4 regions of the Brevibacillus sp. AG genome follow, and region 3 is predicted to be linked to each of the others. Evidence: riboswitches for the same ligand, from Rfam matches in the RefSeq annotation. Region 3 holds a riboswitch; each other region holds the start of a gene.

Region 1 (3,125 bases), on a different contig from region 3:
TCTCTGATTTATTGGAAGAGTATAAGGCTGTACGTGCTTCGACCATCGCGCAAGTCCGAGGAATCTCTCCAGAAGCGTGGTTGCGTACAGGAATTGCCAACGGAAACAAGCTATCTGCAAGGACGTTGGCTTATGTGATTGCAGGACATGAAGCTCACCACAGTACCATTTTGAGAGAGCGGTATTTAGGGTAGGTCTCGTATGGAAAGGATACAGACAATCGATTATGCATCGCCACTCGGCGTCTTGGAAATCAGTGGGACAGAAGACGGGGTATGTTCTATCCTATTCACAGATCGGGACGAACCCATTTTGCTTGAACAAGAAGACAATTGCCACGAGCCTCTCCTCGTTTGCCAGCAACAGCTGGACGAATATTTTTCCGGCAAGAGACAGTCCTTTTCTGTTCCCCTGTGGATGAAAGGGACAGACTTTCAGAAATCAGTCTGGCACACATTGACCACTATTCCCTATGCGCACAAGATTACGTATACGGAGCTAGCCGCGTTGATTGGGAAGGAAAATGCGGTGAGGGCTGTCGGGAATGCCAACGGAAAAAATCGGCTGAACATCATTGTGCCATGCCATAGAATTATTGGATCAAACGGGAGTCTAACAGGCTATTCGGGTGGCTTGTGGCGAAAGGAATGGCTACTGACCCACGAACAATGTTCGCAAAACAAGGAAGAATAAGGTAAAATTTGAGGAGAGTAGTGAGAAAAGACAATTTCATAGGTGGAAACAGGTTCCTTCGGGCGTAACAATTCGCCACAAGGATAATAGGGAAGCTCGGTGCAAATCCGACACGGTCCCGCCACTGTAAGAGGGGAGTCAGCGTCCAACAAGCCACTGGTCTATCAAAATAGACGGGGAAGGCGACGCTAGACGATGAACCCATAGTCAGGAGACCTGCCTGTTTCGACAACACTGATAGACCTACGGGAGATAGGGAGGTGTTAGAGATGGCTTGCGAAAAACAGCGCGTGGACAAGTGCGTCCCTCTTTTTCTGGCATTTTCTAACGATCGTCACGGTCGAGCGGAAAATGTTCTTTTTATTTTGGGCAGGATAAAAGAAGAGGAGGGCGTGCGATGATTCAACTTTTCATTTGCCAATGGTGCGGATATGTCGAGGAAAAAGAGCTACCTGAGGAAGGCCAGGAGGGTGTGTTTCATTGCACTTGCTGCAGTATGGAAGAGGTAGAGAGCCTGTTCACTCCCAACTGAAAGCCTTGCCAAATCAGCTTACAATCAGAAAAGAAAGAATTTTGTTGACGCTTGCCTTGGAATTTCTTAGAATAAAGCTCAACAGCATAAATGGTTCTTATCCAGAGAGGTGGAGGGTCTGGCCCTATGAAGCCCGGCAACCGTTGCATATTGCGACAAGGTGCCAATTCCTGCGAGACGTTTCGTCTCGAAAGATAAGAAGCGGGTTACTCTATTAGTAGATGAACCTTCTTCTTAGCGAAGAAGGTTTTTTTAATTTCATATTTTCTTTATCCAGAGAGGTGGAGGGACTGGCCCGATGAAGCCCGGCAACCGTCACGTATATTTTGTGACAAGGTGCCAATTCCTGCAGGACATATACGTCCTGGGAGATAAGGAGGGGGAGCATTAGCTGCTAACAAGCCTTCTTCTTATCGAAGATGGCTTTTCTTTTTATCTAAAATTCGGGGTATGGGGTGGTCAGGATGAGTGCAGAAGTGGTACGCGTGGGATTATTGGGATTGGGAACAGTCGGTGGAGGCGTAATCAAAACGATCCGTTCGCAACAGGAGAAGCTGGCTTCTCGTCTGGGAAAACGAATTGAGATCGTCAAGGCCTTGGTGCGTGACTCGGAAAAAGAGCGGGCGGTTCACGTCGACCCGGCTTTACTGACAACTGACTTTGAGGATGTATTGAGAAGCGATGTGGATATCGTAGTGGAGGTCATGGGCGGTGTAGAACCTACCTATGACTACGTCCGTGCTTTGATCGAAAAGGGCTGCCATGTAGTAACTGCCAACAAAGAGCTACTGGCGAAAAAAGGAACGGAGCTAGTCGATTTGGCAAATCAGCATCAAGTTCATCTGGCCTATGAAGCGAGTGTGGCAGGGGGCATCCCGATCTTGAGCGTGCTCCGGCAGTTCCTTCGCACGAACGATATCCAAGGTGTTCGCGGTATTCTCAACGGAACAACGAACTTCATTTTGACGAAGATGGAGGCAGAACAACTCTCTTATCAGGAGGTGCTCAAGCAAGCGCATGAGTTGGGCTATGCGGAAGCAGACCCTCGTTCGGATGTAGAAGGCTTTGACGCTATGTACAAGTTGTACATCCTGGCACAGCTTGTTTATGGAGAATCGCTGCCGCTAGCAGATGTTGTTCGTAAAGGGATTTCAGATTTATCAGCGGGTCACATTCGGATTGCGAGTGAGCTGGGGTACCGGATCAAGCTCATCGCGCAGGCCTATCAAGCTGAACAAGGAATTCGCCTATCTGTTGAACCAACCATGCTTCCGCTGAGTCATCCGTTGGCGCAAATCCACGACGCGTTTAATGCTGTGCAGCTATCGGGCAACATCGTGGGAGATTTGTTGTTTACAGGAAGAGGGGCAGGAGAGCTCCCTACAGCAAGTGCAGTCGTAGAGGATTTGGCCTATTTATTGACACAGCCATTCACACCGCATCCTACTTGGAAAGAAAAAACGGCTGACAAAGCAGGAGTCACGGTGGACTCGGAGGAACGCGTCCTGTGTTATCTAGAGGGCTCATGTCATACTGCTACGCCAGATCGTGTCTTGCATTTCCTTCAGCAGGCAGGAGTCAACGTGCATAAACTAAAAGTCCAATTCGACTTGGGGGGCGTATTGCGTGCAGGTCTGATCGTGACAGGAATCAGTAAAGAGCACGAGTCCCTATTGAAAAATGATTTTGGCTTAGAAGTGCGCTGCTTCCCCATTATCGAGTCTGCGTAAGTAAGAGGAAAAATAAGAAGAAAAGCCGTATTTCTAGTTACCTGGAAACACGGCTTCTTTTGTCAGGGGGCAGTCTCCACCACTTTTGCGCGCGGCTGTACACGCCCGTCACTTTGTATGTCGACACTCTCAGAAATGGATTCAATACGTTTTAGCAGGGCAGCGCCGTT
Region 2 (3,125 bases), on a different contig from region 3:
GTCTCCAGGTAAATCCCTTTCGTTGCCGATGTAATGGCCGCACGAACGGAATCTGTATCTGTTGCATCCACGAACGTAACGGAGATGCCCATTCTCGATAATACCTTGGTCAAAAACCGAAACGTGCCACCGTATACATCTTCCGCCACTACAACATGGTCTCCAGCTGAAAACAGCATAAATACGCTGGAAATGGCAGCCATGCCAGATGAGAACGCGAAACCGCGTGCGCCTCCCTCCAGAGACGCAATAGCTTCCTCCAAAGCCTGCCTGGTCGGATTGCCTGATCTGGCATAATCGAATGTACCTGGCTGATCGATATCAGCCTGATGAAACGTCGAAGCTTGATAAATCGGAACCGACGACGCACCTGTGAACGGGTCAATGCAAGTCGAACCGTGGAGGATCTTGGTTGCAAAATTCATCGTACACTCCCCCCTACGACCAAACTAGCATTCAATGCCTGAAACAAATCGGCTACGACATCATCTGGATGCTCGATGCCAACCGACAGTCGCAACAATCGATCACAAACACCGACATGTTCTCTGACTTCTTGCGGGATATCGGCGTGAGTCTGCGTCGCCGGATACGTACACAATGACTCGACACCACCCAGACTTTCCGCAAAGGACACGATTTGCAGATTTTGCAGGAACAATCCCACCTGTTCTGTATCGCGTACGCGGAACGATACCATCCCACTATGCCCAGTTGCTTGTTGCACCTGTATCTCATGCCCCGGATGCTCTGGCAGACCTGGATAAAATACCTCCGCCACTGCCGGATGCTCACGCAGCTTTTTCGCTACAATCAAGGCATTGGATTGATGACGATCCATCCGCAATGCCAATGTTTTCATCCCGCGAACGAGAAGCCAGCAATCTTGTGGTCCAAGTACAGCACCGATTGAATTGTGCAAAAACCGGATTTTTTCCGACAACTCTCCCCCTTTTGTTACGATGAGTCCAGCCAGTACATCGTTATGTCCTGCCAAATACTTGGTTGCACTATGTAGAACGATATCTGCACCAAGCTCCAATGGGCGTTGACAATACGGGGTTAAGAATGTGTTGTCTACAATCGTAAGGAGACCATGCTGTTTCGCCAATTGCGTTACTGCTCGAATATCGGTAATCTGCATGAGCGGATTGGTAGGTGTCTCGACGAAGATCGCCTTTGTCTCAGGGCGAATCGTATTTTTGAGTGCACCAATGTCACGCAAATCCACATACGAAAACGTCAGACCATAGCGAGAGAGCACTTGCTCGAACAATCGATAGGTTCCCCCGTACAGATCGAGTGAAACGATCAGATGATCCCCTTGGGAAAACAAGCCCATGACGGTATGAACAGCAGCCATTCCTGAGGCGCAAGCGAAACCTGCATCTCCTGATTCCGCTTCAGCGATGGTCTCCTCCAAAATAGTGCGAGTAGGATTAGCTGTGCGTGTATAATCGTATCCAGTGCTCTGGCCCAAGGCCGGATGGCGATAAGCCGTAGCATAGTAAACAGGAAAGCTCACCGCCCCTGTTTTTTCATCTCTGCCTACTCCCGCCTGAATCAATTTCGTTTCCAAATTCATGTCTGTTTCTCTCCCTCCAATAGTGTACGAGGGCATCAAAAAAGCCCTCTTTCCTCTGAAAGAAGGCTTTGTTTACGTCACCGTAAGCAAATCCTTCTCATCTTTCAGAGTTTGATAACTCTGCAGGAATTAGCACCATTATCTCCCTGTTAAAATACAGGTGATTGGTTGCCGGGCATCATCGGGCCAGTCCCTCCGCCGCTCTGGATAAGAAGATTGCTATTCAATTTGATTGACCCTAATACTAAAGGATCGGCAGGATTCTTGTCAACAATTTATTTCCACCCGTTAATTTGCATCTTTCAAGGCGGTCATCACTTGATTGTCCAGCTTCGCTGCCGCGTTTTTGTCATACGTCTTTTCATATTGTGGTTCTACGGAAATACGGGAACCGTAAAACATAATATCACGAACAGCCTCAATTTTGATTTCTGCCATGGCCAGCTTGAGCGGAACGCCTTCCAGTCGGTCTGTTTTGACGGAAGCACGACCATTTATGGCGAAAGACGAGCCGGCACCGATCAAATGCAAGACAACTTGCGGTTCCTTCGCAATATTAGCCAAAATACGTGAGCGATTATCCACGGCAAAACGAATCGTATCGGCGCTGACAGCATACGTCCAGGACAAGGAGCTGAGCGATGGTGCCCCTGACTCATGGTCTACTGTGCCCAAGGTAACAAAACGCTCCTTTTGCAAGAGCTTGAATAAATCTTCGGAAAGAGATTGGGAAACAGTTTCAGCCATTTCAAAGCCTCCTAACAAACGTTTTGTACGTTCATTTTACCCTTCGCCTAGCTGATAGGCAAACGTTTCCTCTCCACCTTGATTCTGGTTGTCTTTTTCCCTAGACTGGTAAGTAACGATACCGAATGATGGAAGGGGATGGACAGCTTGTCGCCTACAGACCGCCTCATGCAGCAAATTGATCAAGTCCTTGAAGAGCTTCAGGAAGTTCGGAAGGTAAATGAGCGGATGCATAAAATTGCGATGTTCTTGGAAGATATCCGACTAGCAGATGTGATCCAAAATTACACAGCCCCGCGCAAGCTGCTCTGGATCAATTTCCTCGCAGGTCTTGCCCGGGGTCTGGGGTTGACAATTGGTACTGCTATCGTTTTGGCTTTCCTCGGCTCCCTCTTGACGCAATTTCTTTCCATCCCCATTCTGGGGGATTACATCAGACAATTGGTGGAGTACGTCGAGACTTACAAGCAGCGGCCTTAACGATAGAGACTAGTCTCTGTCGTCGTCATGATCATCATCGTCATCATGATGTTTGTCGTGCTTTTTCCAATAGCCATACGCGTTGCCGTTGGGATGCTTATCTTTCTGCTTCCCTTTTTCTTTTTTCTTTTTGTCATCATCATCGTCTTTATCCTCATCTGTTGGCTTCACAGGCTCGACAATGACTTTTGTGCTTAATGCAACGTCAGCTTTCTTAACCAGCTTATCATCTTCATACAATGCGAATTGAATTGTTTTGGCACTAAAGGAATGATTCTTGTACGACAATGTCAGCGAAAACTCGCCTTTGTCA
Region 3 (3,125 bases):
ACGTGAAGATGGTACGGAGTGGCATATCGACGCGACCAATGGCAAGATTGTATATGGAACGGGAGATAACGGGCTTGCCTATGATCAGTTAAATGCGAAGGAAGCACATCCGATCGAATCTCCAAAGGAATACGTCAAGGTTCGCTCCAAGGATGAGGCAAAAGCACTGCTGCAAGCGGAATTCGGTATACAAGTAGATGACTCGACCTATAGAGAGAGTAAGAGTTACCGTGATGGACACAAGGAATACGTCTGGAATGATAAAAATGACAAGTATATTGGCGTAGAAGTCATCGCAGAAACAGGCAGTGTCGTCGGGCTGGGATCACCGCGTTCCGATACAGCAGTGACAGTCAAACGAGAGCAAGCAGAAGAGGCTTCACTCGCCTTTCTGCATAAATACGTCGATCCAGGCGTAAAAGAAGTGCAATTGGCACAAGTTATACAGCCAGGCGAAGCGAATCCTGTGTCATCGGGCGAATGGGAATTCAGATATCTCATGAGCAAGGATGGCATTCCAGTACAGGATCGCGGGCAAAAAGCGGCTTATTCAGTAACAGTCGATCCGTCTTCTGGCAAAGTGACAAAGTTTGAAAACTACAGAGAGACGCACGAGCTGGTGGAGCTTCCAGCATCCGACGAGATCGTCTCGAAAGACAAGGCTGTTGAGGCGTATTTACGCGTCATGCCTTTAAAGCTGGTCTATTTGATGAGAGATGTGGATGGGCAAAAATTAGCTCAACCAAAGCTGGCGTATGTGCCGTGGAGTGACGAAAAGCTGGCGCTAAAATTTATTACTCTGGATGCCGTGACAGGCAAGATCATCACCAAATAACAAGAAAAAAAGGCTATCCCGCAGCCATTCCTGATGGCTTTTGGGATAGCCTTTTTTAAACACTTATCTAACAGTCGTCACATGAACACCCAATAATTACCAACAGGATAAACAGCACGAGCACGATTGCGAAGCAGTCACCGAAGAATCCGTTTCCGCAGAATGATGTACTCATCTTTGTTTCCCCTCCTTTCCGTTATACTCCAGTCTATACACGAATGCGGATATTGGACTGGGCGGATGCCCAGCTAAGGCAAAAATGGGCGCGTATGAGGAGAGGCTCAGTAAAAAATAGACAATTCACAATTGACGGGGAGACAAAGGGGGTGTTAAGATACTTGCAAACATTCAAGACATTTCGCCAAACAACTAAATGACAAGTGTACGACTCTTATCCAGAGAGGCAGAGGGACTGGCCTGATGAAGCCTCGGCAACCGGTAAAAATCCGGTGCCAATTCCAGCAAAGCTATGTGCTTTGAAAGATAAGAGGATGTCTCAGGCGTTTTCGTATCTGCTGACAAATCCTCTTCTTTCAAAGAAGAGGATTTTTTTATTTACCCAATTACGGAGAATAAGCCGATGCAAGGTAGAAAAGGGGCACGTCAATGAAACCAACTTTTCGCGAACAACTTTCCCGGAAAATTCTGATTCTGGACGGTGCAATGGGCACCATGCTTCAACAGGCAAACCTGACTGCTGATGATTTCGGCGGTGAAGCCTATGATGGCTGTAATGAACTCCTGAACCTGACCAGACCAGATGTGATCCGTTCCATTCACGAGAAATATTTAGCGGCGGGCGCAGACATCGTCGAGACAAATACGTTTGGTGCTGCTTCCATCGTTTTGGCTGAGTACGATGTGCCAGAAAAAGACCTTGAGATCAATATAGCCGCAGCCCGCTTGGCCAGAGAAGCGGTGGATGCCTATTCTACGGAGGAGTGGCCGCGTTTTGTAGCAGGTGCAATGGGACCTACGACCAAAACCCTTGCGTTGACAGGCGGTGTCACTTTCGAAGAACTGGTCGAGGCGTATTATCGTCAGGCAAAAGGTCTGATCCTTGGCGGCTCCGATGTTCTTCTATTGGAAACCTCGCAAGACACGTTAAACGTCAAGGCTGGCGGAATCGGGATTCGCAAAGCTTTTGAAGAGCTTGGACAGGAGCTCCCGGTGATGCTGTCAGGTACGATTGAGCCGATGGGCACAACGCTGGCGGGCCAAAACATCGAGGCGTTTTACATCTCCTTGGAGCATTTACAGCCAGTCTCCATTGGTCTGAACTGTGCGACAGGACCAGAGTTCATGCGTGATCATCTGCGGACACTGTCAGGAATTGCCCAATGTGCGGTTAGCTGTTATCCGAACGCAGGCTTGCCAGACGAGAACGGTCATTACCATGAAACGCCACAGGGACTTGCTTCGAAAATGCGGGCATTCGCTGATCAGGGCTGGATAAACGTCGCTGGCGGTTGCTGCGGAACAACGCCTGACCATATTCAAGCGATGGCAGAAGCGTTGAAAGACTGCAAGCCGCGCAGTGCAGCTGTGGAACCGCTGAGCGCAGTCTCCGGGATCGAGGTTGTTTACGTCGAAGATGACAATCGTCCTCTACTAGTAGGGGAGAGGACCAATGTCATCGGTTCCAAAAAATTCCGTGAAATGATTGCAGCTGGTCATTATGAAGAAGCATCTGATATTGCCCGAGCACAAGTGAAGCGCGGCGCACATGTCATCGATATATGCTTGGCTGACCCCGACCGTGATGAATACGAAGATATGGAAAAATTCCTACAGTTCATCGTGAAAAAAGTAAAAGCGCCCCTCATGATCGACTCGACAGATGCCAAGGTCATGGAACTGGGACTTCGCTATTCGCAAGGGAAGGCCATTCTCAACTCGATCAACTTGGAAGACGGGTTGGAGCGATTTGAGGAAGTCGTTCCGCTTATTCACAAATTCGGTGCCTCCGTTGTCGTTGGAACGATTGAGGAAGCGGGTATGGCTATCACTCGCGAAAAGAAGCTGGAGGTCGCGCAACGCTCGTACGACATTCTTGTCAACCAGTATGGCATAAAACCACAGGATATTATATTCGATCCACTCGTCTTTCCAGTAGGGACAGGGGATGAACAATACATCGGCTCTGCCAAGGAAACCGTAGAAGGAATTCGTTTGATTAAACAGGTAATGCCTGCTTGCAAGACGATCCTGGGTGTCAGTAACGTTTCCTTCGGCTTGCCTCCTGCGGGTCGGGAAGTACTGAATGCGGTCTTCTTGTACCACACAACTC
Region 4 (3,125 bases), on a different contig from region 3:
TACAGTAACATCGGGTATTTCTTCGGCGATGGCTGCTACCTTTTACCCTGAGAATCGTCAACCGATTACACAGTACTTCGGGAATGGCGATACGATAACGGTCCCGGTCAAGGCAGGAAGTATGAACATCCGCTTAATGCGCAATGGAGGCGTCAACAACGCTTTTAACTACGTGTTGACGAGTAAATTTACGATCAACCCTGACCGAAATGAACCGAACGATACACAAGAAACGGCCAGACCGCTTGTAGGGAACCAAATCAGTGTAACAGGCAATTTTCATGATGAAGGCGATCAGGATTGGTTCTCTTACTATGTTCGCGAGTACGGGCATTTAGATGTCACTGTAAGCCCTGACAACAAGAGAGTGGATCTGTTGCTGGGTCTTGGCAAACAAGCGCCTGGTCAAAAAGCAGTAGTCTGGGATCCTCTATACGATAATGGGACAAGGGTCAATCCGACAGAGCGGGTCAGTAAAGAGGTGTCCCCGGGTAAATATTACATCCGTGTGAGCGAGTATTCGCGGAATGCAGTCAATGGCGAATACCAGCTGGATTTGGGGTACACGCCAGTTAAAAAAGATTTCAATGAGCCGAATGATACCTATCAAAAAGCGTCTCCGTTAAGCGGTGGGACAGTGATGTCAGGAACAATTCCGACAGCAGCTGATCCCGACTGGTTCCAATTTACTGTCAATAGCGAATCATATGTGACATTCCGAGCGCCGTATATTCCTGTGGATAGTGGCTTTCGTTTCGCACTCTACAGCGATCGAAACATGAACTATGCGCTTGCTTCGACGAACGAGGTAGCCGAGCTTTCCAATAGTGGGAATGAAGTTATCGGTTTGCGCTTGCAGCCAGGAAAATACTATGTACGTCTCAATAGTGGTACTTCGTTCAAATATGATTCGTACCGACTCACGGTGACGCAGCAGAAATTGATAGCGGGCTATCGAGATATTTCGGACCACTGGGCGCGCTCAGAGATCGTCAGACTTAGCTCTCGCGATATTGTAAATGGATTCAATGATGCTTCGTTCAAGCCGAATCAGGCAGTGACCCGTGCAGAGTTTGCGACGATGCTGCTTAAATCGATGCGTGCGACCGGTTCCAAGGTAGCGACTACCTATACAGGAAACACGACCTTCCGGGATATGAAAAAGCGGCACTGGGCGTATCACAACCTAGGTGTAGCCTATCAATTAGGAATTTTGAAAGGGTACCCGAAGAATGAAATGAAGCCGGATCAGCCGATATCGCGTGCAGAGATGGCGGTCATGATCGCGCGGGCACGTGATGTTTTAATGTATAACCGTGGTACCTCGAATTATCAGGATGTGCCAACGAGTCATTGGGCTTCTCCTGCCATTGAAGCTTTGACATCTAGAAATTGGCTCAGTGGTTACGGTTCTTCCTTTAAACCGAATGGAAGGGCAACTCGTGCAGAGGTAGTAGTGGTACTTTCTAAGGCCTATCAAATATAAGTAAATTTTTTCCTATTGACATCTCTGAAAAAAACAATTATTCTATTATCCGTAATGGATACTCTTATCCAGAGCAGGCGGAGGGACTGGCCCTATGAAGCCCGGCAACCGATCTAGAGCGGTGCTAACCAGCAGAACGGACATCTGTTCTGGCCGATAAGAGGATGAAGGAAGCAAAAAACGCTCAAACCTTTTCCTCCTAAAAAATGGAAAGGGTTTTTTATTTGCGTTTACGTAGATAAAATCCTGACTCGGCTACCACACTATTTGTATGAGGTCAAAGGAGGTATTTTCTCATGGCTTTGCAAAAAGGTCGTCGTCTGTTTACATCCGAATCTGTAACCGAAGGACATCCGGATAAAATTTGTGACCAAATTTCCGACTCCATCTTGGATGCGATCCTGTCCAAAGATCCAAACGCTCGCGTAGCTTGCGAAACTTCCGTAACTACTGGTTTGGTTCTCGTAGCAGGAGAAATCACTACAAACACTTATGTAGATATCCAAAAGCTCGTTCGTGAAACCATTCGTGAAATCGGTTATGACCGTGCGAAATTCGGTTTTGACGCTGACACTTGCGGTGTTATTACTGCAATTGGCGAGCAGTCCGCTGACATTGCACTTGGTGTAGACCAAGCATTGGAAGCACGCGAAGGCAAAATGACTGACGCTGAGATCGAAGCAATTGGTGCTGGTGACCAAGGTTTGATGTTTGGTTTTGCTTGCAATGAAACACCTGAGCTGATGCCACTTCCAATCAGCATGTCCCACCAATTGGCTCGTCGTCTGACTGAAGTACGTAAAAACGGAACACTTGCTTACCTCCGTCCTGACGGAAAAACACAAGTAACCGTTGAGTACGATGGCGACAAACCAGTTCGTATCGATACAATCGTTATTTCTACCCAACATGCTCCTGAAACAACTCTGGAGCAAATCAAGCAAGATCTGGTTGAACACGTAATCAAACCAGTTGTTCCAGCTGAACTCTTGGACGCTGATACCAAATACTTCATCAACCCAACTGGCCGTTTCGTAATTGGCGGACCACAAGGGGATGCTGGCTTGACTGGCCGCAAAATCATCGTAGATACTTACGGCGGTTATGCTCGTCATGGCGGTGGTGCGTTCTCCGGTAAAGATCCGACAAAAGTTGACCGTTCCGGTGCTTACGCAGCTCGTTATGTAGCGAAAAACATCGTGGCTGCTGGCCTCGCAGACAAATGCGAAGTACAAGTTGCTTACGCAATTGGTGTAGCACAACCAGTTTCTATTGCAGTAGATACATTCGGCACAGGTACGATTTCCGAAGAAGCTCTGGTGAAATTGGTTCGCAAACACTTCGACCTGCGTCCTGCTGGTATCATCAAGCAGCTCGACCTGCGTCGTCCTATCTACAAACAAACAGCTGCATATGGCCACTTCGGACGCAATGACCTGAATGTTCCTTGGGAGCAAACAGACAAGGCAGAAATCCTGAAGCAAGAGGCTGCTCAACTGTAATAACATGAATGACATAAAAAGAGCCTGGTGTTGCTACTGGGCTCTTTTTCATTTTAGGAGCAAAGTCATCCAATTATTGGGCCAATTGTTGCACAGGAATTTGTAGGACTGTGTCGAATCTCCTAGTGAGGAAGTAG

What was found. Region 3 has a riboswitch for S-adenosylmethionine ahead of metH (methionine synthase). Riboswitches for the same ligand answer to the same signal wherever they lie in the genome.
Region 1: it holds a riboswitch for S-adenosylmethionine, as region 3 does, so the genes downstream of both, POF51_RS06840 (homoserine dehydrogenase) here and metH (methionine synthase) in region 3, are expected to answer to the same signal.
Region 2: it holds a riboswitch for S-adenosylmethionine, as region 3 does, so the genes downstream of both, POF51_RS06255 (aminotransferase class I/II-fold pyridoxal phosphate-dependent enzyme) here and metH (methionine synthase) in region 3, are expected to answer to the same signal.
Region 4: it holds a riboswitch for S-adenosylmethionine, as region 3 does, so the genes downstream of both, metK (methionine adenosyltransferase) here and metH (methionine synthase) in region 3, are expected to answer to the same signal.

The regions. Positions count from the first base shown of each region.
Region 1 covers NZ_JAQMYO010000002.1:387,051-390,175, forward strand. Annotated here, with positions in the region: gene POF51_RS06825 (DinB family protein) at 1-194, shown strand, start outside; gene POF51_RS06830 (methylated-DNA--[protein]-cysteine S-methyltransferase) at 202-693, shown strand; cobalamin riboswitch at 727-931, shown strand; gene POF51_RS06835 (hypothetical protein) at 1,091-1,225, shown strand; SAM riboswitch class I at 1,320-1,426, shown strand; SAM riboswitch class I at 1,492-1,603, shown strand; gene POF51_RS06840 (homoserine dehydrogenase) at 1,690-2,955, shown strand; gene POF51_RS06845 (CapA family protein) at 3,018-3,125, opposite strand, start outside.
Region 2 covers NZ_JAQMYO010000002.1:264,974-268,098, reverse strand. Annotated here, with positions in the region: gene POF51_RS06260 (trans-sulfuration enzyme family protein) at 1-425, opposite strand, end outside; gene POF51_RS06255 (aminotransferase class I/II-fold pyridoxal phosphate-dependent enzyme) at 422-1,585, opposite strand; SAM riboswitch class I at 1,680-1,799, opposite strand; gene POF51_RS06250 (pyridoxamine 5'-phosphate oxidase family protein) at 1,874-2,332, opposite strand; gene POF51_RS06245 (DUF5665 domain-containing protein) at 2,471-2,812, shown strand; gene POF51_RS06240 (hypothetical protein) at 2,822-3,125, opposite strand, start outside.
Region 3 covers NZ_JAQMYO010000010.1:55,494-58,618, reverse strand. Annotated here, with positions in the region: gene POF51_RS24300 (YcdB/YcdC domain-containing protein) at 1-835, shown strand, start outside; gene POF51_RS24295 (YjcZ family sporulation protein) at 903-1,010, opposite strand; SAM riboswitch class I at 1,224-1,325, shown strand; gene metH (methionine synthase) at 1,442-3,125, shown strand, end outside.
Region 4 covers NZ_JAQMYO010000004.1:409,652-412,776, forward strand. Annotated here, with positions in the region: gene POF51_RS13205 (S8 family peptidase) at 1-1,486, shown strand, start outside; SAM riboswitch class I at 1,548-1,649, shown strand; gene metK (methionine adenosyltransferase) at 1,783-2,988, shown strand.